2 regions of the Methylobacterium sp. 190mf genome follow, and region 1 is predicted to be linked to the other one. Evidence: predicted binding sites of a transcription regulator. Region 1 holds the regulator's gene; the other holds the start of a gene.
The links. The regulator PhoB, encoded in region 1, activates phosphate uptake and scavenging genes when phosphate is short. The targets are predictions, from matches to a motif close to TGTCATNNANCTGTCAT.
Positions count from the first base shown of each region.

Region 2: the regulator PhoB is predicted to act here: its motif matches at 2,553-2,569, upstream of C4T42_RS18130 (Orn/Lys/Arg decarboxylase N-terminal domain-containing protein).

Region 1 covers NZ_FNVI01000015.1:116,726-122,945, forward strand. Annotated here, with positions in the region: gene C4T42_RS18775 (aminopeptidase P family protein) at 1-775, shown strand, start outside; gene C4T42_RS18780 (protein-disulfide reductase DsbD domain-containing protein) at 913-3,069, shown strand; gene phoB (phosphate regulon transcriptional regulator PhoB) at 3,249-3,944, opposite strand; gene phoU (phosphate signaling complex protein PhoU) at 4,067-4,786, opposite strand; gene pstB (phosphate ABC transporter ATP-binding protein PstB) at 4,896-5,711, opposite strand; gene pstA (phosphate ABC transporter permease PstA) at 5,734-6,220, opposite strand, start outside.
Region 2 covers NZ_FNVI01000014.1:171,709-177,928, reverse strand. Annotated here, with positions in the region: gene C4T42_RS18140 (TonB-dependent receptor) at 1-825, opposite strand, end outside; gene C4T42_RS18135 (hydroxyacid dehydrogenase) at 1,340-2,320, shown strand; gene C4T42_RS18130 (Orn/Lys/Arg decarboxylase N-terminal domain-containing protein) at 2,618-4,963, shown strand; gene C4T42_RS18125 (GNAT family N-acetyltransferase) at 4,963-5,541, shown strand; gene C4T42_RS18120 (YceI family protein) at 5,706-6,220, opposite strand, start outside.

The DNA of each region.
Region 1 (6,220 bases):
CCTCACCGAGATCGCCGCCGTCGAGGCCCTAGAAGATTTCCGGGCCGCCGGCGGCGACCTGCGCGAGGTCTCGTTCCCCACGATCTCGGGTTCCGGACCGAACGGCGCGATCGTCCACTACCGGGTGAGCCGCGCCACGGACCGGGCGGTCCAGTCGGGCGAGCTGTTCCTGATCGATTCGGGAGCGCAGTACCCGGACGGCACTACCGACATCACCCGGACGGTCGCGGTCGGCGCGCCGAGCCCGGAGATGCGCGACCGGTTCACGCGGGTGCTGAAGGGGCACGTCGCCATCGCCCGGGCGGTGTTCCCGGTCGGCACGACCGGCGCCCAGATCGACGCCTTCGCGCGGGCACCGCTCTGGCAGGCGGGCCTCGACTTCGACCACGGCACCGGTCACGGCGTCGGCGCCTTCCTGTCGGTGCACGAGGGGCCGCAGCGGATCGCCAAGACCGGCACGGTGGCGCTCGAGCCCGGCATGATCCTGTCGAACGAGCCGGGCTACTACGCCCGCGGCGCCTACGGCATCCGGATCGAGAACCTCGTCCTGGTCGAGGCCCGCGCGATCGCGGGCGGGGAGCGCCCGATGCTCGGCTTCGAGACGCTGACGCTCGCTCCCTACGACCGCCGGCTGATCCGGCCGGACCTGCTCGAACCCGGGGAGCGGGCCTGGATCGACGCCTATCATGCGAGGGTCCGCGAGACCCTGGCGCCCGGGCTCGACACCGCGACGCGCGACTGGCTCGAGCGGGCGACGGCGCCGCTCGAGGAGTGAGCCGGCCGCAGGGGATCCCGAACGCGGTCCGTGGTAAGACCCGACGCCATGGTAAGACCGGACGCCATGGAAACGCCCGCGCCGAGCCCGACACGCCGCGCGTGAAACCGCGACCGCCCCGCGCGCGAAGGGACAGCATGATCCGCCGCCTCGCCCTCCTGATCCTGGCCGTCGCCGCGAGCCTCTCGGCCGCCGCGGCACAGGGGTTCCGCACGCCCGCGGACCTCGTGCGCGCGAGCCTCGTGGCCGAGCCCGCCGCCGTCGCCGGCGCGCAGCCCTTCACGCTGGCGGTGCGGATGCAGGTCAAGCCCGGCTGGCACGTCTACTGGCGCAACCCGGGCGATTCCGGCTTGCCCCCGGAGGTGACCTGGACTCTGCCGGCCGGCTTCAACGCGAGCGCGATCCGCTGGCCGGCGCCGGAGCGCATCCCGATCGCGACTCTCATGAACTACGGCTACGAGGGTGAGGTCACGCTCCTCGTCCCGGTGACGCCGCCGCCGAGCCTCGACCCGGCCGACCCGGTGCGGATCCAGGCCAAGCTGACTTACCTCGTCTGCGAGACCGAGTGCGTGCCCGGCTCGGCCGATCTCGCCCTGACCCTGCCGGTCGGCAAGGCCGAGCCGGACCCGGCCAACGCCGCGCTGTTCGCGCGCGCCCGCGCCGCGCTCCCCGTGCCGGCGCTCTGGCCCCTGAGCCTGTCGAGCCAGGGCGACACCCTGCGCCTCGATTTCGTCGCGGCCGGCCTCAAGCCCGAGGCGGTCCGGAACGCCGCGTACTTCCCCTACGCCGAGACGGCGATCGACAACGCCGCCGCGCAGGTGATGAGCGTCGACGGGACCGGCCTGCACCTGACCCTCGCCCGGAGCAGCCCGACCGACCCGGTGCCCGCCGCGCTGCCCGGCGTCCTGACGGTCGAGGCGGTCGACGCCGCCGGGACCCGCCGGCTCGCCTTCGCGTACGGCGACGAGCCGGTCCTCCCGGCCGCCGCGGCGCCGGCCGCGACCGCGCCGCCCGCGACCGCGCCGGCCGCCGCCGACTTCGACGCGCTGACGCTGGCGACCGCCGCGGCCTTCGCCTTCCTCGGCGGCCTGATCCTCAATCTGATGCCCTGCGTCTTCCCGGTCCTGTCGATCAAGGTGCTCGGCCTCGTGCGGCACGCGGGCGAGGGGCCGGCTCGGCTGCGGCTCCACGGCCTCGCCTACACGGCCGGCGTCCTGGCGAGCTTCCTGGCGCTCGCCGCCGCGCTGATCGGCCTGAAGAGCGGCGGGGCCGCGATCGGCTGGGGGTTCCAGCTCCAGTCGCCCGCCATCGTGGCGGGGCTCGCCTACCTGCTGTTCGCGATGGGCCTGAGCCTCTCGGGCGCGGTCCATGTCGGAGGCCGGCTCGCCGGCCTCGGCGACGGCCTCACCCGGCGCGGCGGCCTGAGCGGCTCGTTCTTCACCGGCGTGCTCGCGACCCTGGTGGCGACGCCCTGCACGGCGCCGTTCATGGGCTCGGCGGTGGGCTTCGCGCTGACCCAGAGCGCCGGCGTGGCGCTCGCCGTCTTCGCGAGCCTCGGCCTCGGCCTCGCCCTGCCCTTCCTGCTCCTGACCCTCTGGCCGCCGGCCCTGCGGGCGCTGCCGCGGCCGGGCGCCTGGATGGAGACCCTCAAGCAGGTGCTGGCCTTCCCGGTCTACGCCACCGTGGCGTGGCTGATCTGGGTGCTGGCGCAGCAGGTCGACCCGCGCGGGCTGCTGGCGGCGCTGATCGGCCTCGTCCTCGTGGGCTTCGCCGCCTGGGCCTGGGAGCACGGCCGCGCCGCCCCGCCGCGGGCCGGCCGGGTCGCGCAGGCCGCCGCCGCGCTGGCGCTGATCGCCGTTGGGGCCCTCGCCGTCACCCTGCCCCGGGACCGCGCCGCGCCGGCCGCGCAGGCCGCCGCCGACGGGATCGAGCCGTTCACGCAGGCGCGCCTCGACGCCCTGGTCGACGCGCACCGCCCCGTCTTCGTGGACATGACCGCCGCGTGGTGCATCACCTGCGCGGTCAACGAGGCGACCTCGCTCAACACCAAGGCCGTGCGGGCCGCGATGGCCGAGCGCGGCGTGACCTACATGAAGGGCGACTGGACCAACCAGAACCCCGAGATTACCCGCCTCCTGGAGAAGCACGGGCGCAGCGGCGTCCCGCTCTACCTGCTCTATACCGGGACGGGAGAGCCCCAGGTGCTGCCGCAGATCCTCACCGAGGGGACGGTCCTGGCGGCGCTGGAGGCGGTGCCGGCCGCCTCGGGCCGGAGCGCGGCGCTGGCGCGCTGAATCCCTGGAGACCGGGACGCGCGGATCTTCGCGGGCCCGTCCCACCGTCTTTGCGAGCGGAGCGAAGCAACCCAGCAGCGCCGCGCGCATCGGCGTCCCGCCGCCCTGGGTCGCTTCGCTGCGCTCGCGATGACGGTGCGCCGGAGCGAAGTCCTATCCGGACGGCCAGTGAGGCCGCCTCAGGCCTCCAGCGAGAAGGTCTCGTCGAAGGCGTAGCCCGAGCCCCGGACCGTACGGATCGGGTCGGTCTGGCGCGGGCCGTTCAGCGCCTTGCGCAGCCGCCCGACATGGACGTCGACGGTACGCTCGTCGATGTAGACGTCGTGGCCCCACACCCCGTCGAGGAGCTGCTCGCGGGAGAAGACCCGGCCCGGCGCCAGCATCAGGAATTCCAGGAGCCGGAACTCCGTGGGGCCCAGATGCAGCTCCTCGCCGCCGCGGCGGACGCGGTGGCCGGTGCGGTCGAGTTCCAGGTCGCCGGCCGCTAGCCGGTCCGAGACGTGGGCGGGCTTGGCCCGGCGCAGGAGCGCGCGGATCCGGGCGAGCAGCTCCGGGACCGAGAACGGCTTGACGATGTAGTCGTCGGCGCCCGTGCCGAGACCGCGGACGCGGTCGCCCTCCTCGCCCCGGGCGGTGAGCATAATCACCGGCAGGCGCTCGGTCTCCCGGCGCGCCCGGATCCGGCGGCACAGCTCGATCCCCGAGAGGCCGGGCAGCATCCAGTCGAGCAGGACGAGGTCCGGGATCCGCTCCGCCAGGAGCAGCTCGGCGTCGTCGCCGCGCGCCGCCGAATCCACCAGGAAGCCCTCGGCCTCCAGGTTGTAGCGGAGCAGCGTGCTCAGGGCCTCCTCGTCCTCGACGATCAGGACTTGCATGCTCACGTTCGAAGACTCGTTCTGCGGGCGGTCCCCGGATGGTGCAGGAGGCGCCGCCCCGCCTCAACCCGCACGGAGAGTGACCCCGGCCGCGCCCACAGGAAGGCGCCGGGGTCGGCGCCTCACGGCGCCTGCACGCCGTCCACGGTCGCGTAGTTCGACGCGTCGTTCTTCGGCCGGTCACCCGCCAGCGTCTCGCCCGTGGCGAGGTAGTGGATCGTCTCGGCGATGTTGGTGGTGTGGTCGCCGATGCGCTCGACGTTCTTCGCGCAGAACAGGAGATGCGTGCAGAACGAGATGTTGCGCGGATCCTCCATCATGTAGGTCAGGAGCTCGCGGAACAGGGAATTGTACAGGGCGTCGATCTCGCCGTCGCGCTCCCAGACGTCGTGGGCCGCCTGGACGTCGCGGCTCCCGTAGGCGTCGAGCACGTCCTTGAGCTGACCCTCGGCGAGGTCGCTCATGTGGCGCACGCCGAGCACGATCTTCTGGGCCGGCGCCTGGTCGGAGATCGCCACCACGCGCTTGGCGACGTTCTTGGCGAGGTCGCCGATCCGCTCCAGATCGCCGGAGACGCGGATCGCCGAGATGGTCTCGCGCAGGTCGATCGCCAGGGGCTGGCGCCGGGCGATCAGCAGCACGGCGCGCTCCTCGATGTCCCGCTGCAGCGCGTCGAGGCGCTTGTCGGCGAGGATCACCGCCTGGGCGAGCGTGTCGTCCCGGCGCACGAGGGCGTCGGTCGCCTCCGCGGTCATCTTCTCGGCGACGCCGCCCATCTCCGAGATCGAGCGACGCAGGTTCTCCAGGTCGGTGTCGTAGGAGGTGACGATATGGCCGGGCATGGCGGATCCTTCGATGGGGTCCCGGGGACGGCCCTCCGGGAGGCTTGCGGGACCCGCCGGCGCGCCGGAGACGCGAGCGGCGGTCCCGGGACCGGAGCGGCCCGGCAGACTAGCCGAAGCGGCCGGTGATGTAGTCCTGCGTGCGGCGTTCCGTCGGGTTCATGAACATCCGGTTGGTCGGACCGAACTCGACGAGCTGCCCCAGATACATGAAGGCGGTGAACTGCGAGATGCGCGCCGCCTGCTGCATGTTGTGGGTGACGATCACGATGGTGAACTCGTCGCGCAGCTGCTCGATCAGCTCCTCGATGCGGCCGGTGGAGATCGGGTCGAGCGCCGAGGTCGGCTCGTCGAACAGGATCACCTCCGGCTTCTGCGCCACCGTCCGGGCGATGCACAGGCGCTGCTGCTGGCCGCCCGACAGGCCGGTCCCGGGCTGCCGGAGCTTGTCCTTCACCTCGTCCCAGAGGGCGGCCTTGCGCAGGGATTCCTCGATCCGGCCGTCGAGCTCGGATTTCGGCAGCTTCTCGTAGAGGCGCAGGCCGAAGGCCACGTTGTCGTAGATCGACATCGGGAACGGCGTCGGCTTCTGGAACACCATGCCGATGCGCGAGCGCAGCTCGTTCAGGTCGACGGAGGGGCTGAGGATGTTCTCGCCGTCGAGCAGGATCTCGCCCTCCGCGCGCTGCTCCGGGTAGAGGCTGTAGATCCGGTTGAAGCAGCGCAGCAGGGTGGACTTGCCGCAGCCGGAGGGGCCGATCAGCGCCGTCACCTGCCGGTCGTGGAAGTTGAGGTTGACGTCCTTCAGCCCGTGGAAGCTGCCGTAGTAGAAGTTCAGGTCCTTGACGGCGATCCGCACGGGGCCGCCCTCTTCGGCGCGGTTGCGGTTCAGCTCGACCGTGGGGATCGCGGAGGCGGCGTTCATCGTCGTGTCCTCGAAAGGGGGCTCAGCGCGAGGCCTGCGGCTTGATCACGAGGCGCGCGATGATCGACAGCGCCAGGATGGTGGTGGTGATCAGGAGCGCGCCCGCCCAGGCCAGGCCCTGCCAGTTCGGGTAGGGCGAGAGGGCGAACTGGTAGATCATCACCGGCAGGTTCGCGACGCCGCCCATCAGGTTGGCCGAGAACCAGGAATTGTTGTTGAGCGCGGTGAACAGCAGCGGCGCGGTCTCGCCGGCGATGCGGGCGAGAGCCAGGATGATGCCGGTGACGATTCCGGCCGAGGCCGCCCGCCAGGTCACGCTCATGATCACCGTCGAGGGCGGCGCGCCGAGCGCCGCGCCGGCCTCCCGCAGGGTGCCGGGCACGAGGCGCAGCATGTCCTCGGTGGTGCGCACGATCACCGGCACGGCGATGATCGCCAGCGCCACGCCGCCGGCCCAGCCCGAGTAGGTGCCCATCGGCCGCACCATCAGCGTGTAGACGAACAGGCCG
Region 2 (6,220 bases), on a different contig from region 1:
CACGGGCACGCCGGCCCGCAGGAGGAACGGGCGCAGCGGCGCGTTGAAGCGGTCGGTCTGCGCCAGCAGGTAGAGCCACGCGCGGAACCGGTCACCCTGGTAGTCGAGAGCCAGGGCCCCGACGCCGGTGGTCTCGGTCTGGCGGTCGAAGGGCGTGGCGCCGCCGTGCAGGCTGCCGACCACGCGGGCGCCCCATTCCCGGCCCGGCCCCCAGCGGCGGGCGACGTCGACCTGGCTGCCGCCCCAGGCGGACGAGCCGTAATCCAGCGTGACGCGAGTCAGGTCCGCGGCGGCGCGCTTCGGCACGATGTTGACCACGCCGCCGACCGCGCCGTTCGGCGACACCCCCGTGAGGGCGGCGGACGGCCCCTTCAGGACCTCGATGCGCTCCACGTAGTCGGTGAAGATGCGGAAGCTCGGGGCGATGCCGTAGAGACCGTCGAAGGCGACCTCGCCGCTGGTGTTCTCGTTGGACGGGAAGCCCCGGATGGAGAAGGAGTCGAACGGCGCCCCCGTGGTCTGCGTGGCGCGCACCGACGGGTCGAGGACCAGGGTCTCGGACACCGTCCGCGCCTGCCGGTCCCGGATGAGCGTGTCGGTGTAGCTGGCGATGCTGAAGGGCGCCTTCTGGGTCTCGGTATCGCCCAGAAGGCCGAGGCGCCCGCCCCGCGCCACCTGACCGCCGGCATAGGCCGGGACCGGGCCGCGCGGCGCGGCGGCGCCCTCGACCGAGAGCTCGTCGAGCTGGACGTCCCGGGCCGCTCCGGCCTCCTCCGCGCGGGCGGCGTGCAGCCCGGACCCGACGAAGCCCAGCAGGACGGCCATCGGGAGAACCGGCCGGGCCGCGCGCCGCCGGCGCCGGTTCCGAGCGGAAACAGGTACTGAGAAGTCGTGGGACCGCATTGTCGTGACGAAGGCTCCGAATCACGGAGCAAGGCAGCAAATATCTCTACATGTGTCAAAAATACATTTGGAGTAATTACAATTCTATAAGGCGAAGGCAGGGCGGATCTGCGGGATAGATGTTGAGCACGTTCTATACTGACTTTACACGCCGAACGATATCTTTCTTAGTGCCTCGACGATCATCGCACGGTCGAGCCGCTGCTTTCGCGAAAGGCCGGGCCGGATCTCGGCCGAGGCGCGCGGCCGGGATTGTCGGGCCGGGCGGCGCGCGCGGGGCTCGACCCGGCCGCGATCGGGTGTGGATCGTGCGCGTCCGATCGGGTCGCCGCGGCGGAGACCGGGGCGCCCGGTTGCCAGGGTTGCCCACCCCGCCTAGACGGGCCCGGCGCGAAACGTGCCTGTCACCCCTCCTCTAGGGCAGAGGTTTTCTCCCGTGATCACCGGTCCGTGCCTCATCGTCCAGCCGATCCACGCGGCGGGCCTCGACCGGTTGCGCGCGGCCGGGCTGGAGCCCCGCCCGGCGAGTGGTACCGATCCTGAGACGCTGGCGCGCGAGGTCGCCGACTGCGTCGCCGTCATCACCCGCAACACCGGCTTCCCGGCCCGCGCCATCGCGGCGGCGCCGGGCCTGCGGGTGATCGGGGTCCACGGCACCGGCACCGACCACGTCGCCACCGCCGAGGCGACCGCGGCCGGGATCGCGGTGGTCAACACGCCCGGCGCCAACGCCGTCTCGGTGGCCGAGCAGACGCTGGCGCTGATCTTCGCCCTGGCCAAGGCCCTGCCGGAGGCCGACCGCTCGGTCCGGGCCGGCGACGACAGCTTCAAGTTCACCGCCCGGCTGGTCGAGCTCGCCGGCCTGACGCTGGGCCTCGTCGGCTTCGGGGCGATCGGGCAGGCGACCGCCCGGCTCGCCGCCGCCCTGGGCCTGCGGGTGCTGGCCTACGGCCCGAGCCGACCGGACGCCGACTTCGCCAATGCCGGCGCCCTTCGGGCCGCCTCGGTCGACGCGCTCCTGGCGGAATCCGACTTCGTCTCCCTGCACGTGCCGCTGACCCCGGGCACCCGCGGCCTGATCGGCCGGGACCAGCTCGCGCGGATGAAGCGGGACGCCTTCCTGATCAACACCAGCCGCGGCGGCCTGATCGACGAGGCGGCCCTGGTGGAGGCGCTGGCGGCGGGCACGATCGCGGGCGCCGGGCTCGACGTCTTCGCCCGGGAGCCGCTGCCGATCGACCACCCGCTGGCCCGCCAGCCCCGGGCGATCCTGACGCCCCATGTCGGCGGCTCCACCGGGGCGGCCCTGATCCGCACCGCCGAGACCGCCGCGGCCCGCGTGGTCGACGCCCTCGCCGGCCGGCGGCCGGGCGGGCTGGTCAACCCGGACGTCTGGGAGCGGCGGCGCGGGGTGTGATGGTCCCCCGCTCCCGTGCGGGAGAGGGTTGGGGTGAGGGACGAGAGGCTTCGGGATCGGGCACCCGATCGACGCGATTCGAGGGGAAGCCTCGTCCGGTGAGGTCTCACCCCTCACCCTGTCCCTCTCCCGCACGGGAGAGGGGACCCGCGGCCGATCCTGACGGCGCGGCGGTCGTGGCCGGCCCGGATCACGGTGTTTCGTCCGGACCGCGACCGCCCGCCGCGCGCCGTGTCATGCAATCGTCGCAGACGGGCCGGAAAGCCACCCGCTGCATCCGAGGCCAGAGAGGGCTCCATGGACTTCCACCGTCGCTTCACGGTCCTGATGTGCGCCCCGGCCTTCGATCCGGACGATCTCGAGGGCGCGCGCGTCAACCAGATCGTGGCGGCCGTGGAGCAGCGCGGCTTCGAGGTGGTGCGCGCCCGGCGCGTCGAGGACGCGGCCATCGCGGTCCAGACCGACGCCGCGGTCGGCTGCCTCGTGGTCGACTGGGGCAAGCGCGGCCTCGACGGCAAGGCCGCCGCCCTCATCGACATGATGCGCCGGCGCGGCCTGGAGATGCCGATCGTCATCATGGTCCGCCGCAAGCGGCTGGAGGACATCCCGGTCGAGCTCCTCGACTTCATCGACGGCTACATCTTCCTCGCCGAGGAGACGCCGGAATTCATCGCCCGCGGCCTCGTCAGCCGGGTCACGCAGTACGCCGAGACCCTCAAGACCCCGTTCTTCGGCGCGCTCGTCGACTACGCCGAGAAGGGCAACCAGCTCTGGACCTGCCCGGGCCACAACGGCGGCATCTTCTACAACCGGTCGCCGATCGGCCGGATCTTCGTGGAGCACCTCGGCGAGGCGATCTTCCGCGACGACCTCGACAACTCGGTCCTCGATCTCGGCGACCTGCTGACCCACGAGGGCCCGGCGCTGAAGGCCCAGAAGGAGGCCGCCAAGATCTTCGGGGCGGAGAAGACCTACTTCGTCCTCAACGGCACCTCGGCCTCCAACAAGATCGTCCTGTCCTCCCTGGTGGCGGAGGACGACCTCGTCCTGTTCGACCGCAACAACCACAAGGCGGCCCACCACGGCGCCCTGTTCCTGGGCGGCGGCATCCCGATCTTCCTGGAGACGGACCGCAACGCCTACGGCCTGATCGGGCCGATCTTCCACGAGGCCCTGGACGAGACCCGGATCCGGGAGAAGATCCGCCGGAACCCGCTGGTGACCGACCCGGAGGCGTGGCGCCGGGAGCGGCCGTTCCGCGTCGCGGTGATCGAGCAGTGCACCTACGACGGCACGATCTACGACGCCCAGGAGATCCTGGAGAAGATCGGCCACCTCTGCGACTACATCCTGTTCGACGAGGCCTGGGCGGGCTTCATGAAGTTCCACCCGCTCTACGCCCGCCGCTTCGCCATGGGGCTGACCGGGCTCGACGAGACCTCGCCCGGCATCGTCGCCACGCAGTCGACCCACAAGCAGCTCGCGAGCTTCTCCCAGGCCTCGCAGATCCACACCCGGGACGGCCACATCCGCGGCCAGACCCGGCGGGTCGAGCACAAGCGGCTCAACGAGAGCTTCCTCGTCCACGCCTCGACCTCGCCCTTCTACCCGCTCTTCGCCTCCCTCGACGTCGGCGCCCAGATGATGAAGGGGCGCTCGGGCATGATCCTGTGGGACGACACGATCCGGCTCGGGATCGAGTGGCGCAAGAAGGTCCGGGCGATCCGGCGCGAGTTCGAGGAGAACGAGCGCGATCCCGCGCGGCGCTGGTTCTTCGACCCCTTCGTGCCAGACGTGACGGTGAACGCCGACGGCGCCGAGGTGCCTTGGGAGAGCGTGCCGACCGACGAGCTCGCCGCGACGCCGCGCCACTGGGAGCTGAAGCCGGGCGCGCGCTGGCACGGCTTCACCCATGTGGCGCCGGGCTACGCGATCACCGACCCGAACAAGCTCACCGTCCTGACCCCGGGCTTCGACCGGCACACGGGGGCCTACGCCCAGCACGGCGTGCCGGCGCCGATCGTGGCGCAATACCTGCGTGAGAACCGGATCGTCGCCGAGAAGAACGACCTGAACTCGCTGCTCTTCCTGCTGACCCCGGGGGTGGAATCCTCCAAGGCCGGCACGCTGATCTCGGGCCTCGTCGCCTTCAAGCGGCTCCACGACGACAACGTCCCGCTGGAGGAGGCCATGCCGGAATTCGTCAACCGCCGGCCGAACCGCTACCGGGGCGTGCGCCTGCGCGACCTCTGCGGCGAGTTCCACGCCTTCCACCGGGAGGCCGGCACCTCGACGCTGCAGCGGCGGCAGTTCGCTCCCGAGCACCTGCCCGAGATGGTGCTGCCGCCCAAGCGGGCCGCCCAGCTGCTGACGCGCAACAAGGTCGACTACGTGCCGATCGCCGAGGCCGAGGGGCGGATCGCCACCACGCTGATGCTGGTCTACCCCCCGGGCATCGGCACGGTGCTGCCCGGTGAGCGCCTGGACGACCGGGCCAAGCCCATGCTCGACTATTTCAAGATGTTCGAGGCGTCCGCCAACCTGTTCCCGGGCTTCGAGGCCGAGATCCAGGGCGTCTACCGCGAGGTCGACCCGGACGGGCGGATCCGCTTCCACACCTACGTGGCGCGGGAGGGCGCCTGATGGAGATCGAGGCCGAGACGCCCGGCCTGCTCCCGGCCCGGTCCTGCCCCGACATCGTCATCCGCGCCTCCTCGGACGCCGATGTCGAGGCGATGGTGGCGATCTACGAGCACCATATCGGCAAGGGCGTGACCGATGTCAGCGTCGCCGAGGAGGACCGGCTGCTCCCCGACGACCTGAAGCGGCGGCGCAAGACCATGCGCAAGAAGCGCCTGCCGCACCTCGTGGCCGACCGGGACGGCGCGGTGGCGGGCTACGCCTACGCGGTGCCGTTCCGGAAGCGGCCGGCCTACCGCTACACCCTCAAGCACTCGATCTACGTGCATCCCGACCACCTGCACGCGGGGATCGGCCGGCGGCTGCTGCCGGCCCTGATCGAGGCCTGCGCGGCGGGCGGCTACCGCCAGATGATCGGCTACATCGACGCCGAGAACGCGGCCTCCCTGCGGCTTCACGAGGCCTGCGGGTTCGAGCGGGTCGGCTACCTGCGGGCGGTGGGCTTCAAGTACGGCCACTGGTCGGACAGCGTCATGGTCCAGCGGGCGCTGGGCACCGGGTCGGAGGACCGGCCGGGGTAGCGGGCCGGGACCGGGCGGCCTCCGACGCCCGGCCGCCGTCATCGCGAGCGCAGCGAAGCGATCCAGTCGCGCCACACTCATGGAGGGCGCGCTGCCCTGGGTCGCTTCGCTGCGCTCGCGATGACGGAGTGCGTGACGTCCGAAGGATCCGACCCGAGCCAACCTCAGTGGCCGGAGGCCGGCCGCGCCGTCGCGACGATGTCGACCTCGACCCCGACGTCGAGCGCCACCCACTGGCCCGAGGCCCAGGCACCCTGCCCGACGCCGAACTCGGTGCGGACCAGGCCGACGCGCCCCGCGGCGTGCGCCGCGCCGCCCTCGAGGGTCAGGTGGAACGGCAGCGTCACCGGCCGGCTCGTGCCGCGGATCGTCAGAGTCCCGACGGCCGCGTAGTCGCCCTGCCCCTTGTCGACGAAGCGGGTCGCCTCGAAGCGCGCCTCGCTCGCCGCCCTGACGTCGAACCAGTCCTTCTGCGGCAGGGCCTCGTCGCGCTGGACGTCCCCGGTCCGCGCGCTGGCGAGGTCGACCAGCACGAGCGCGCGCCCCGCCTCGGGCTTGGCGGGGTCGAAATCGATGTCGGCCTTGAACCGCTCGAACCGCCCGGTGAACGGGACGCCGACCTGCACGCCGGAGAACCGGATCGCGCTCCTGGCCGGATCCACCGCCCAATCGGCGGCGG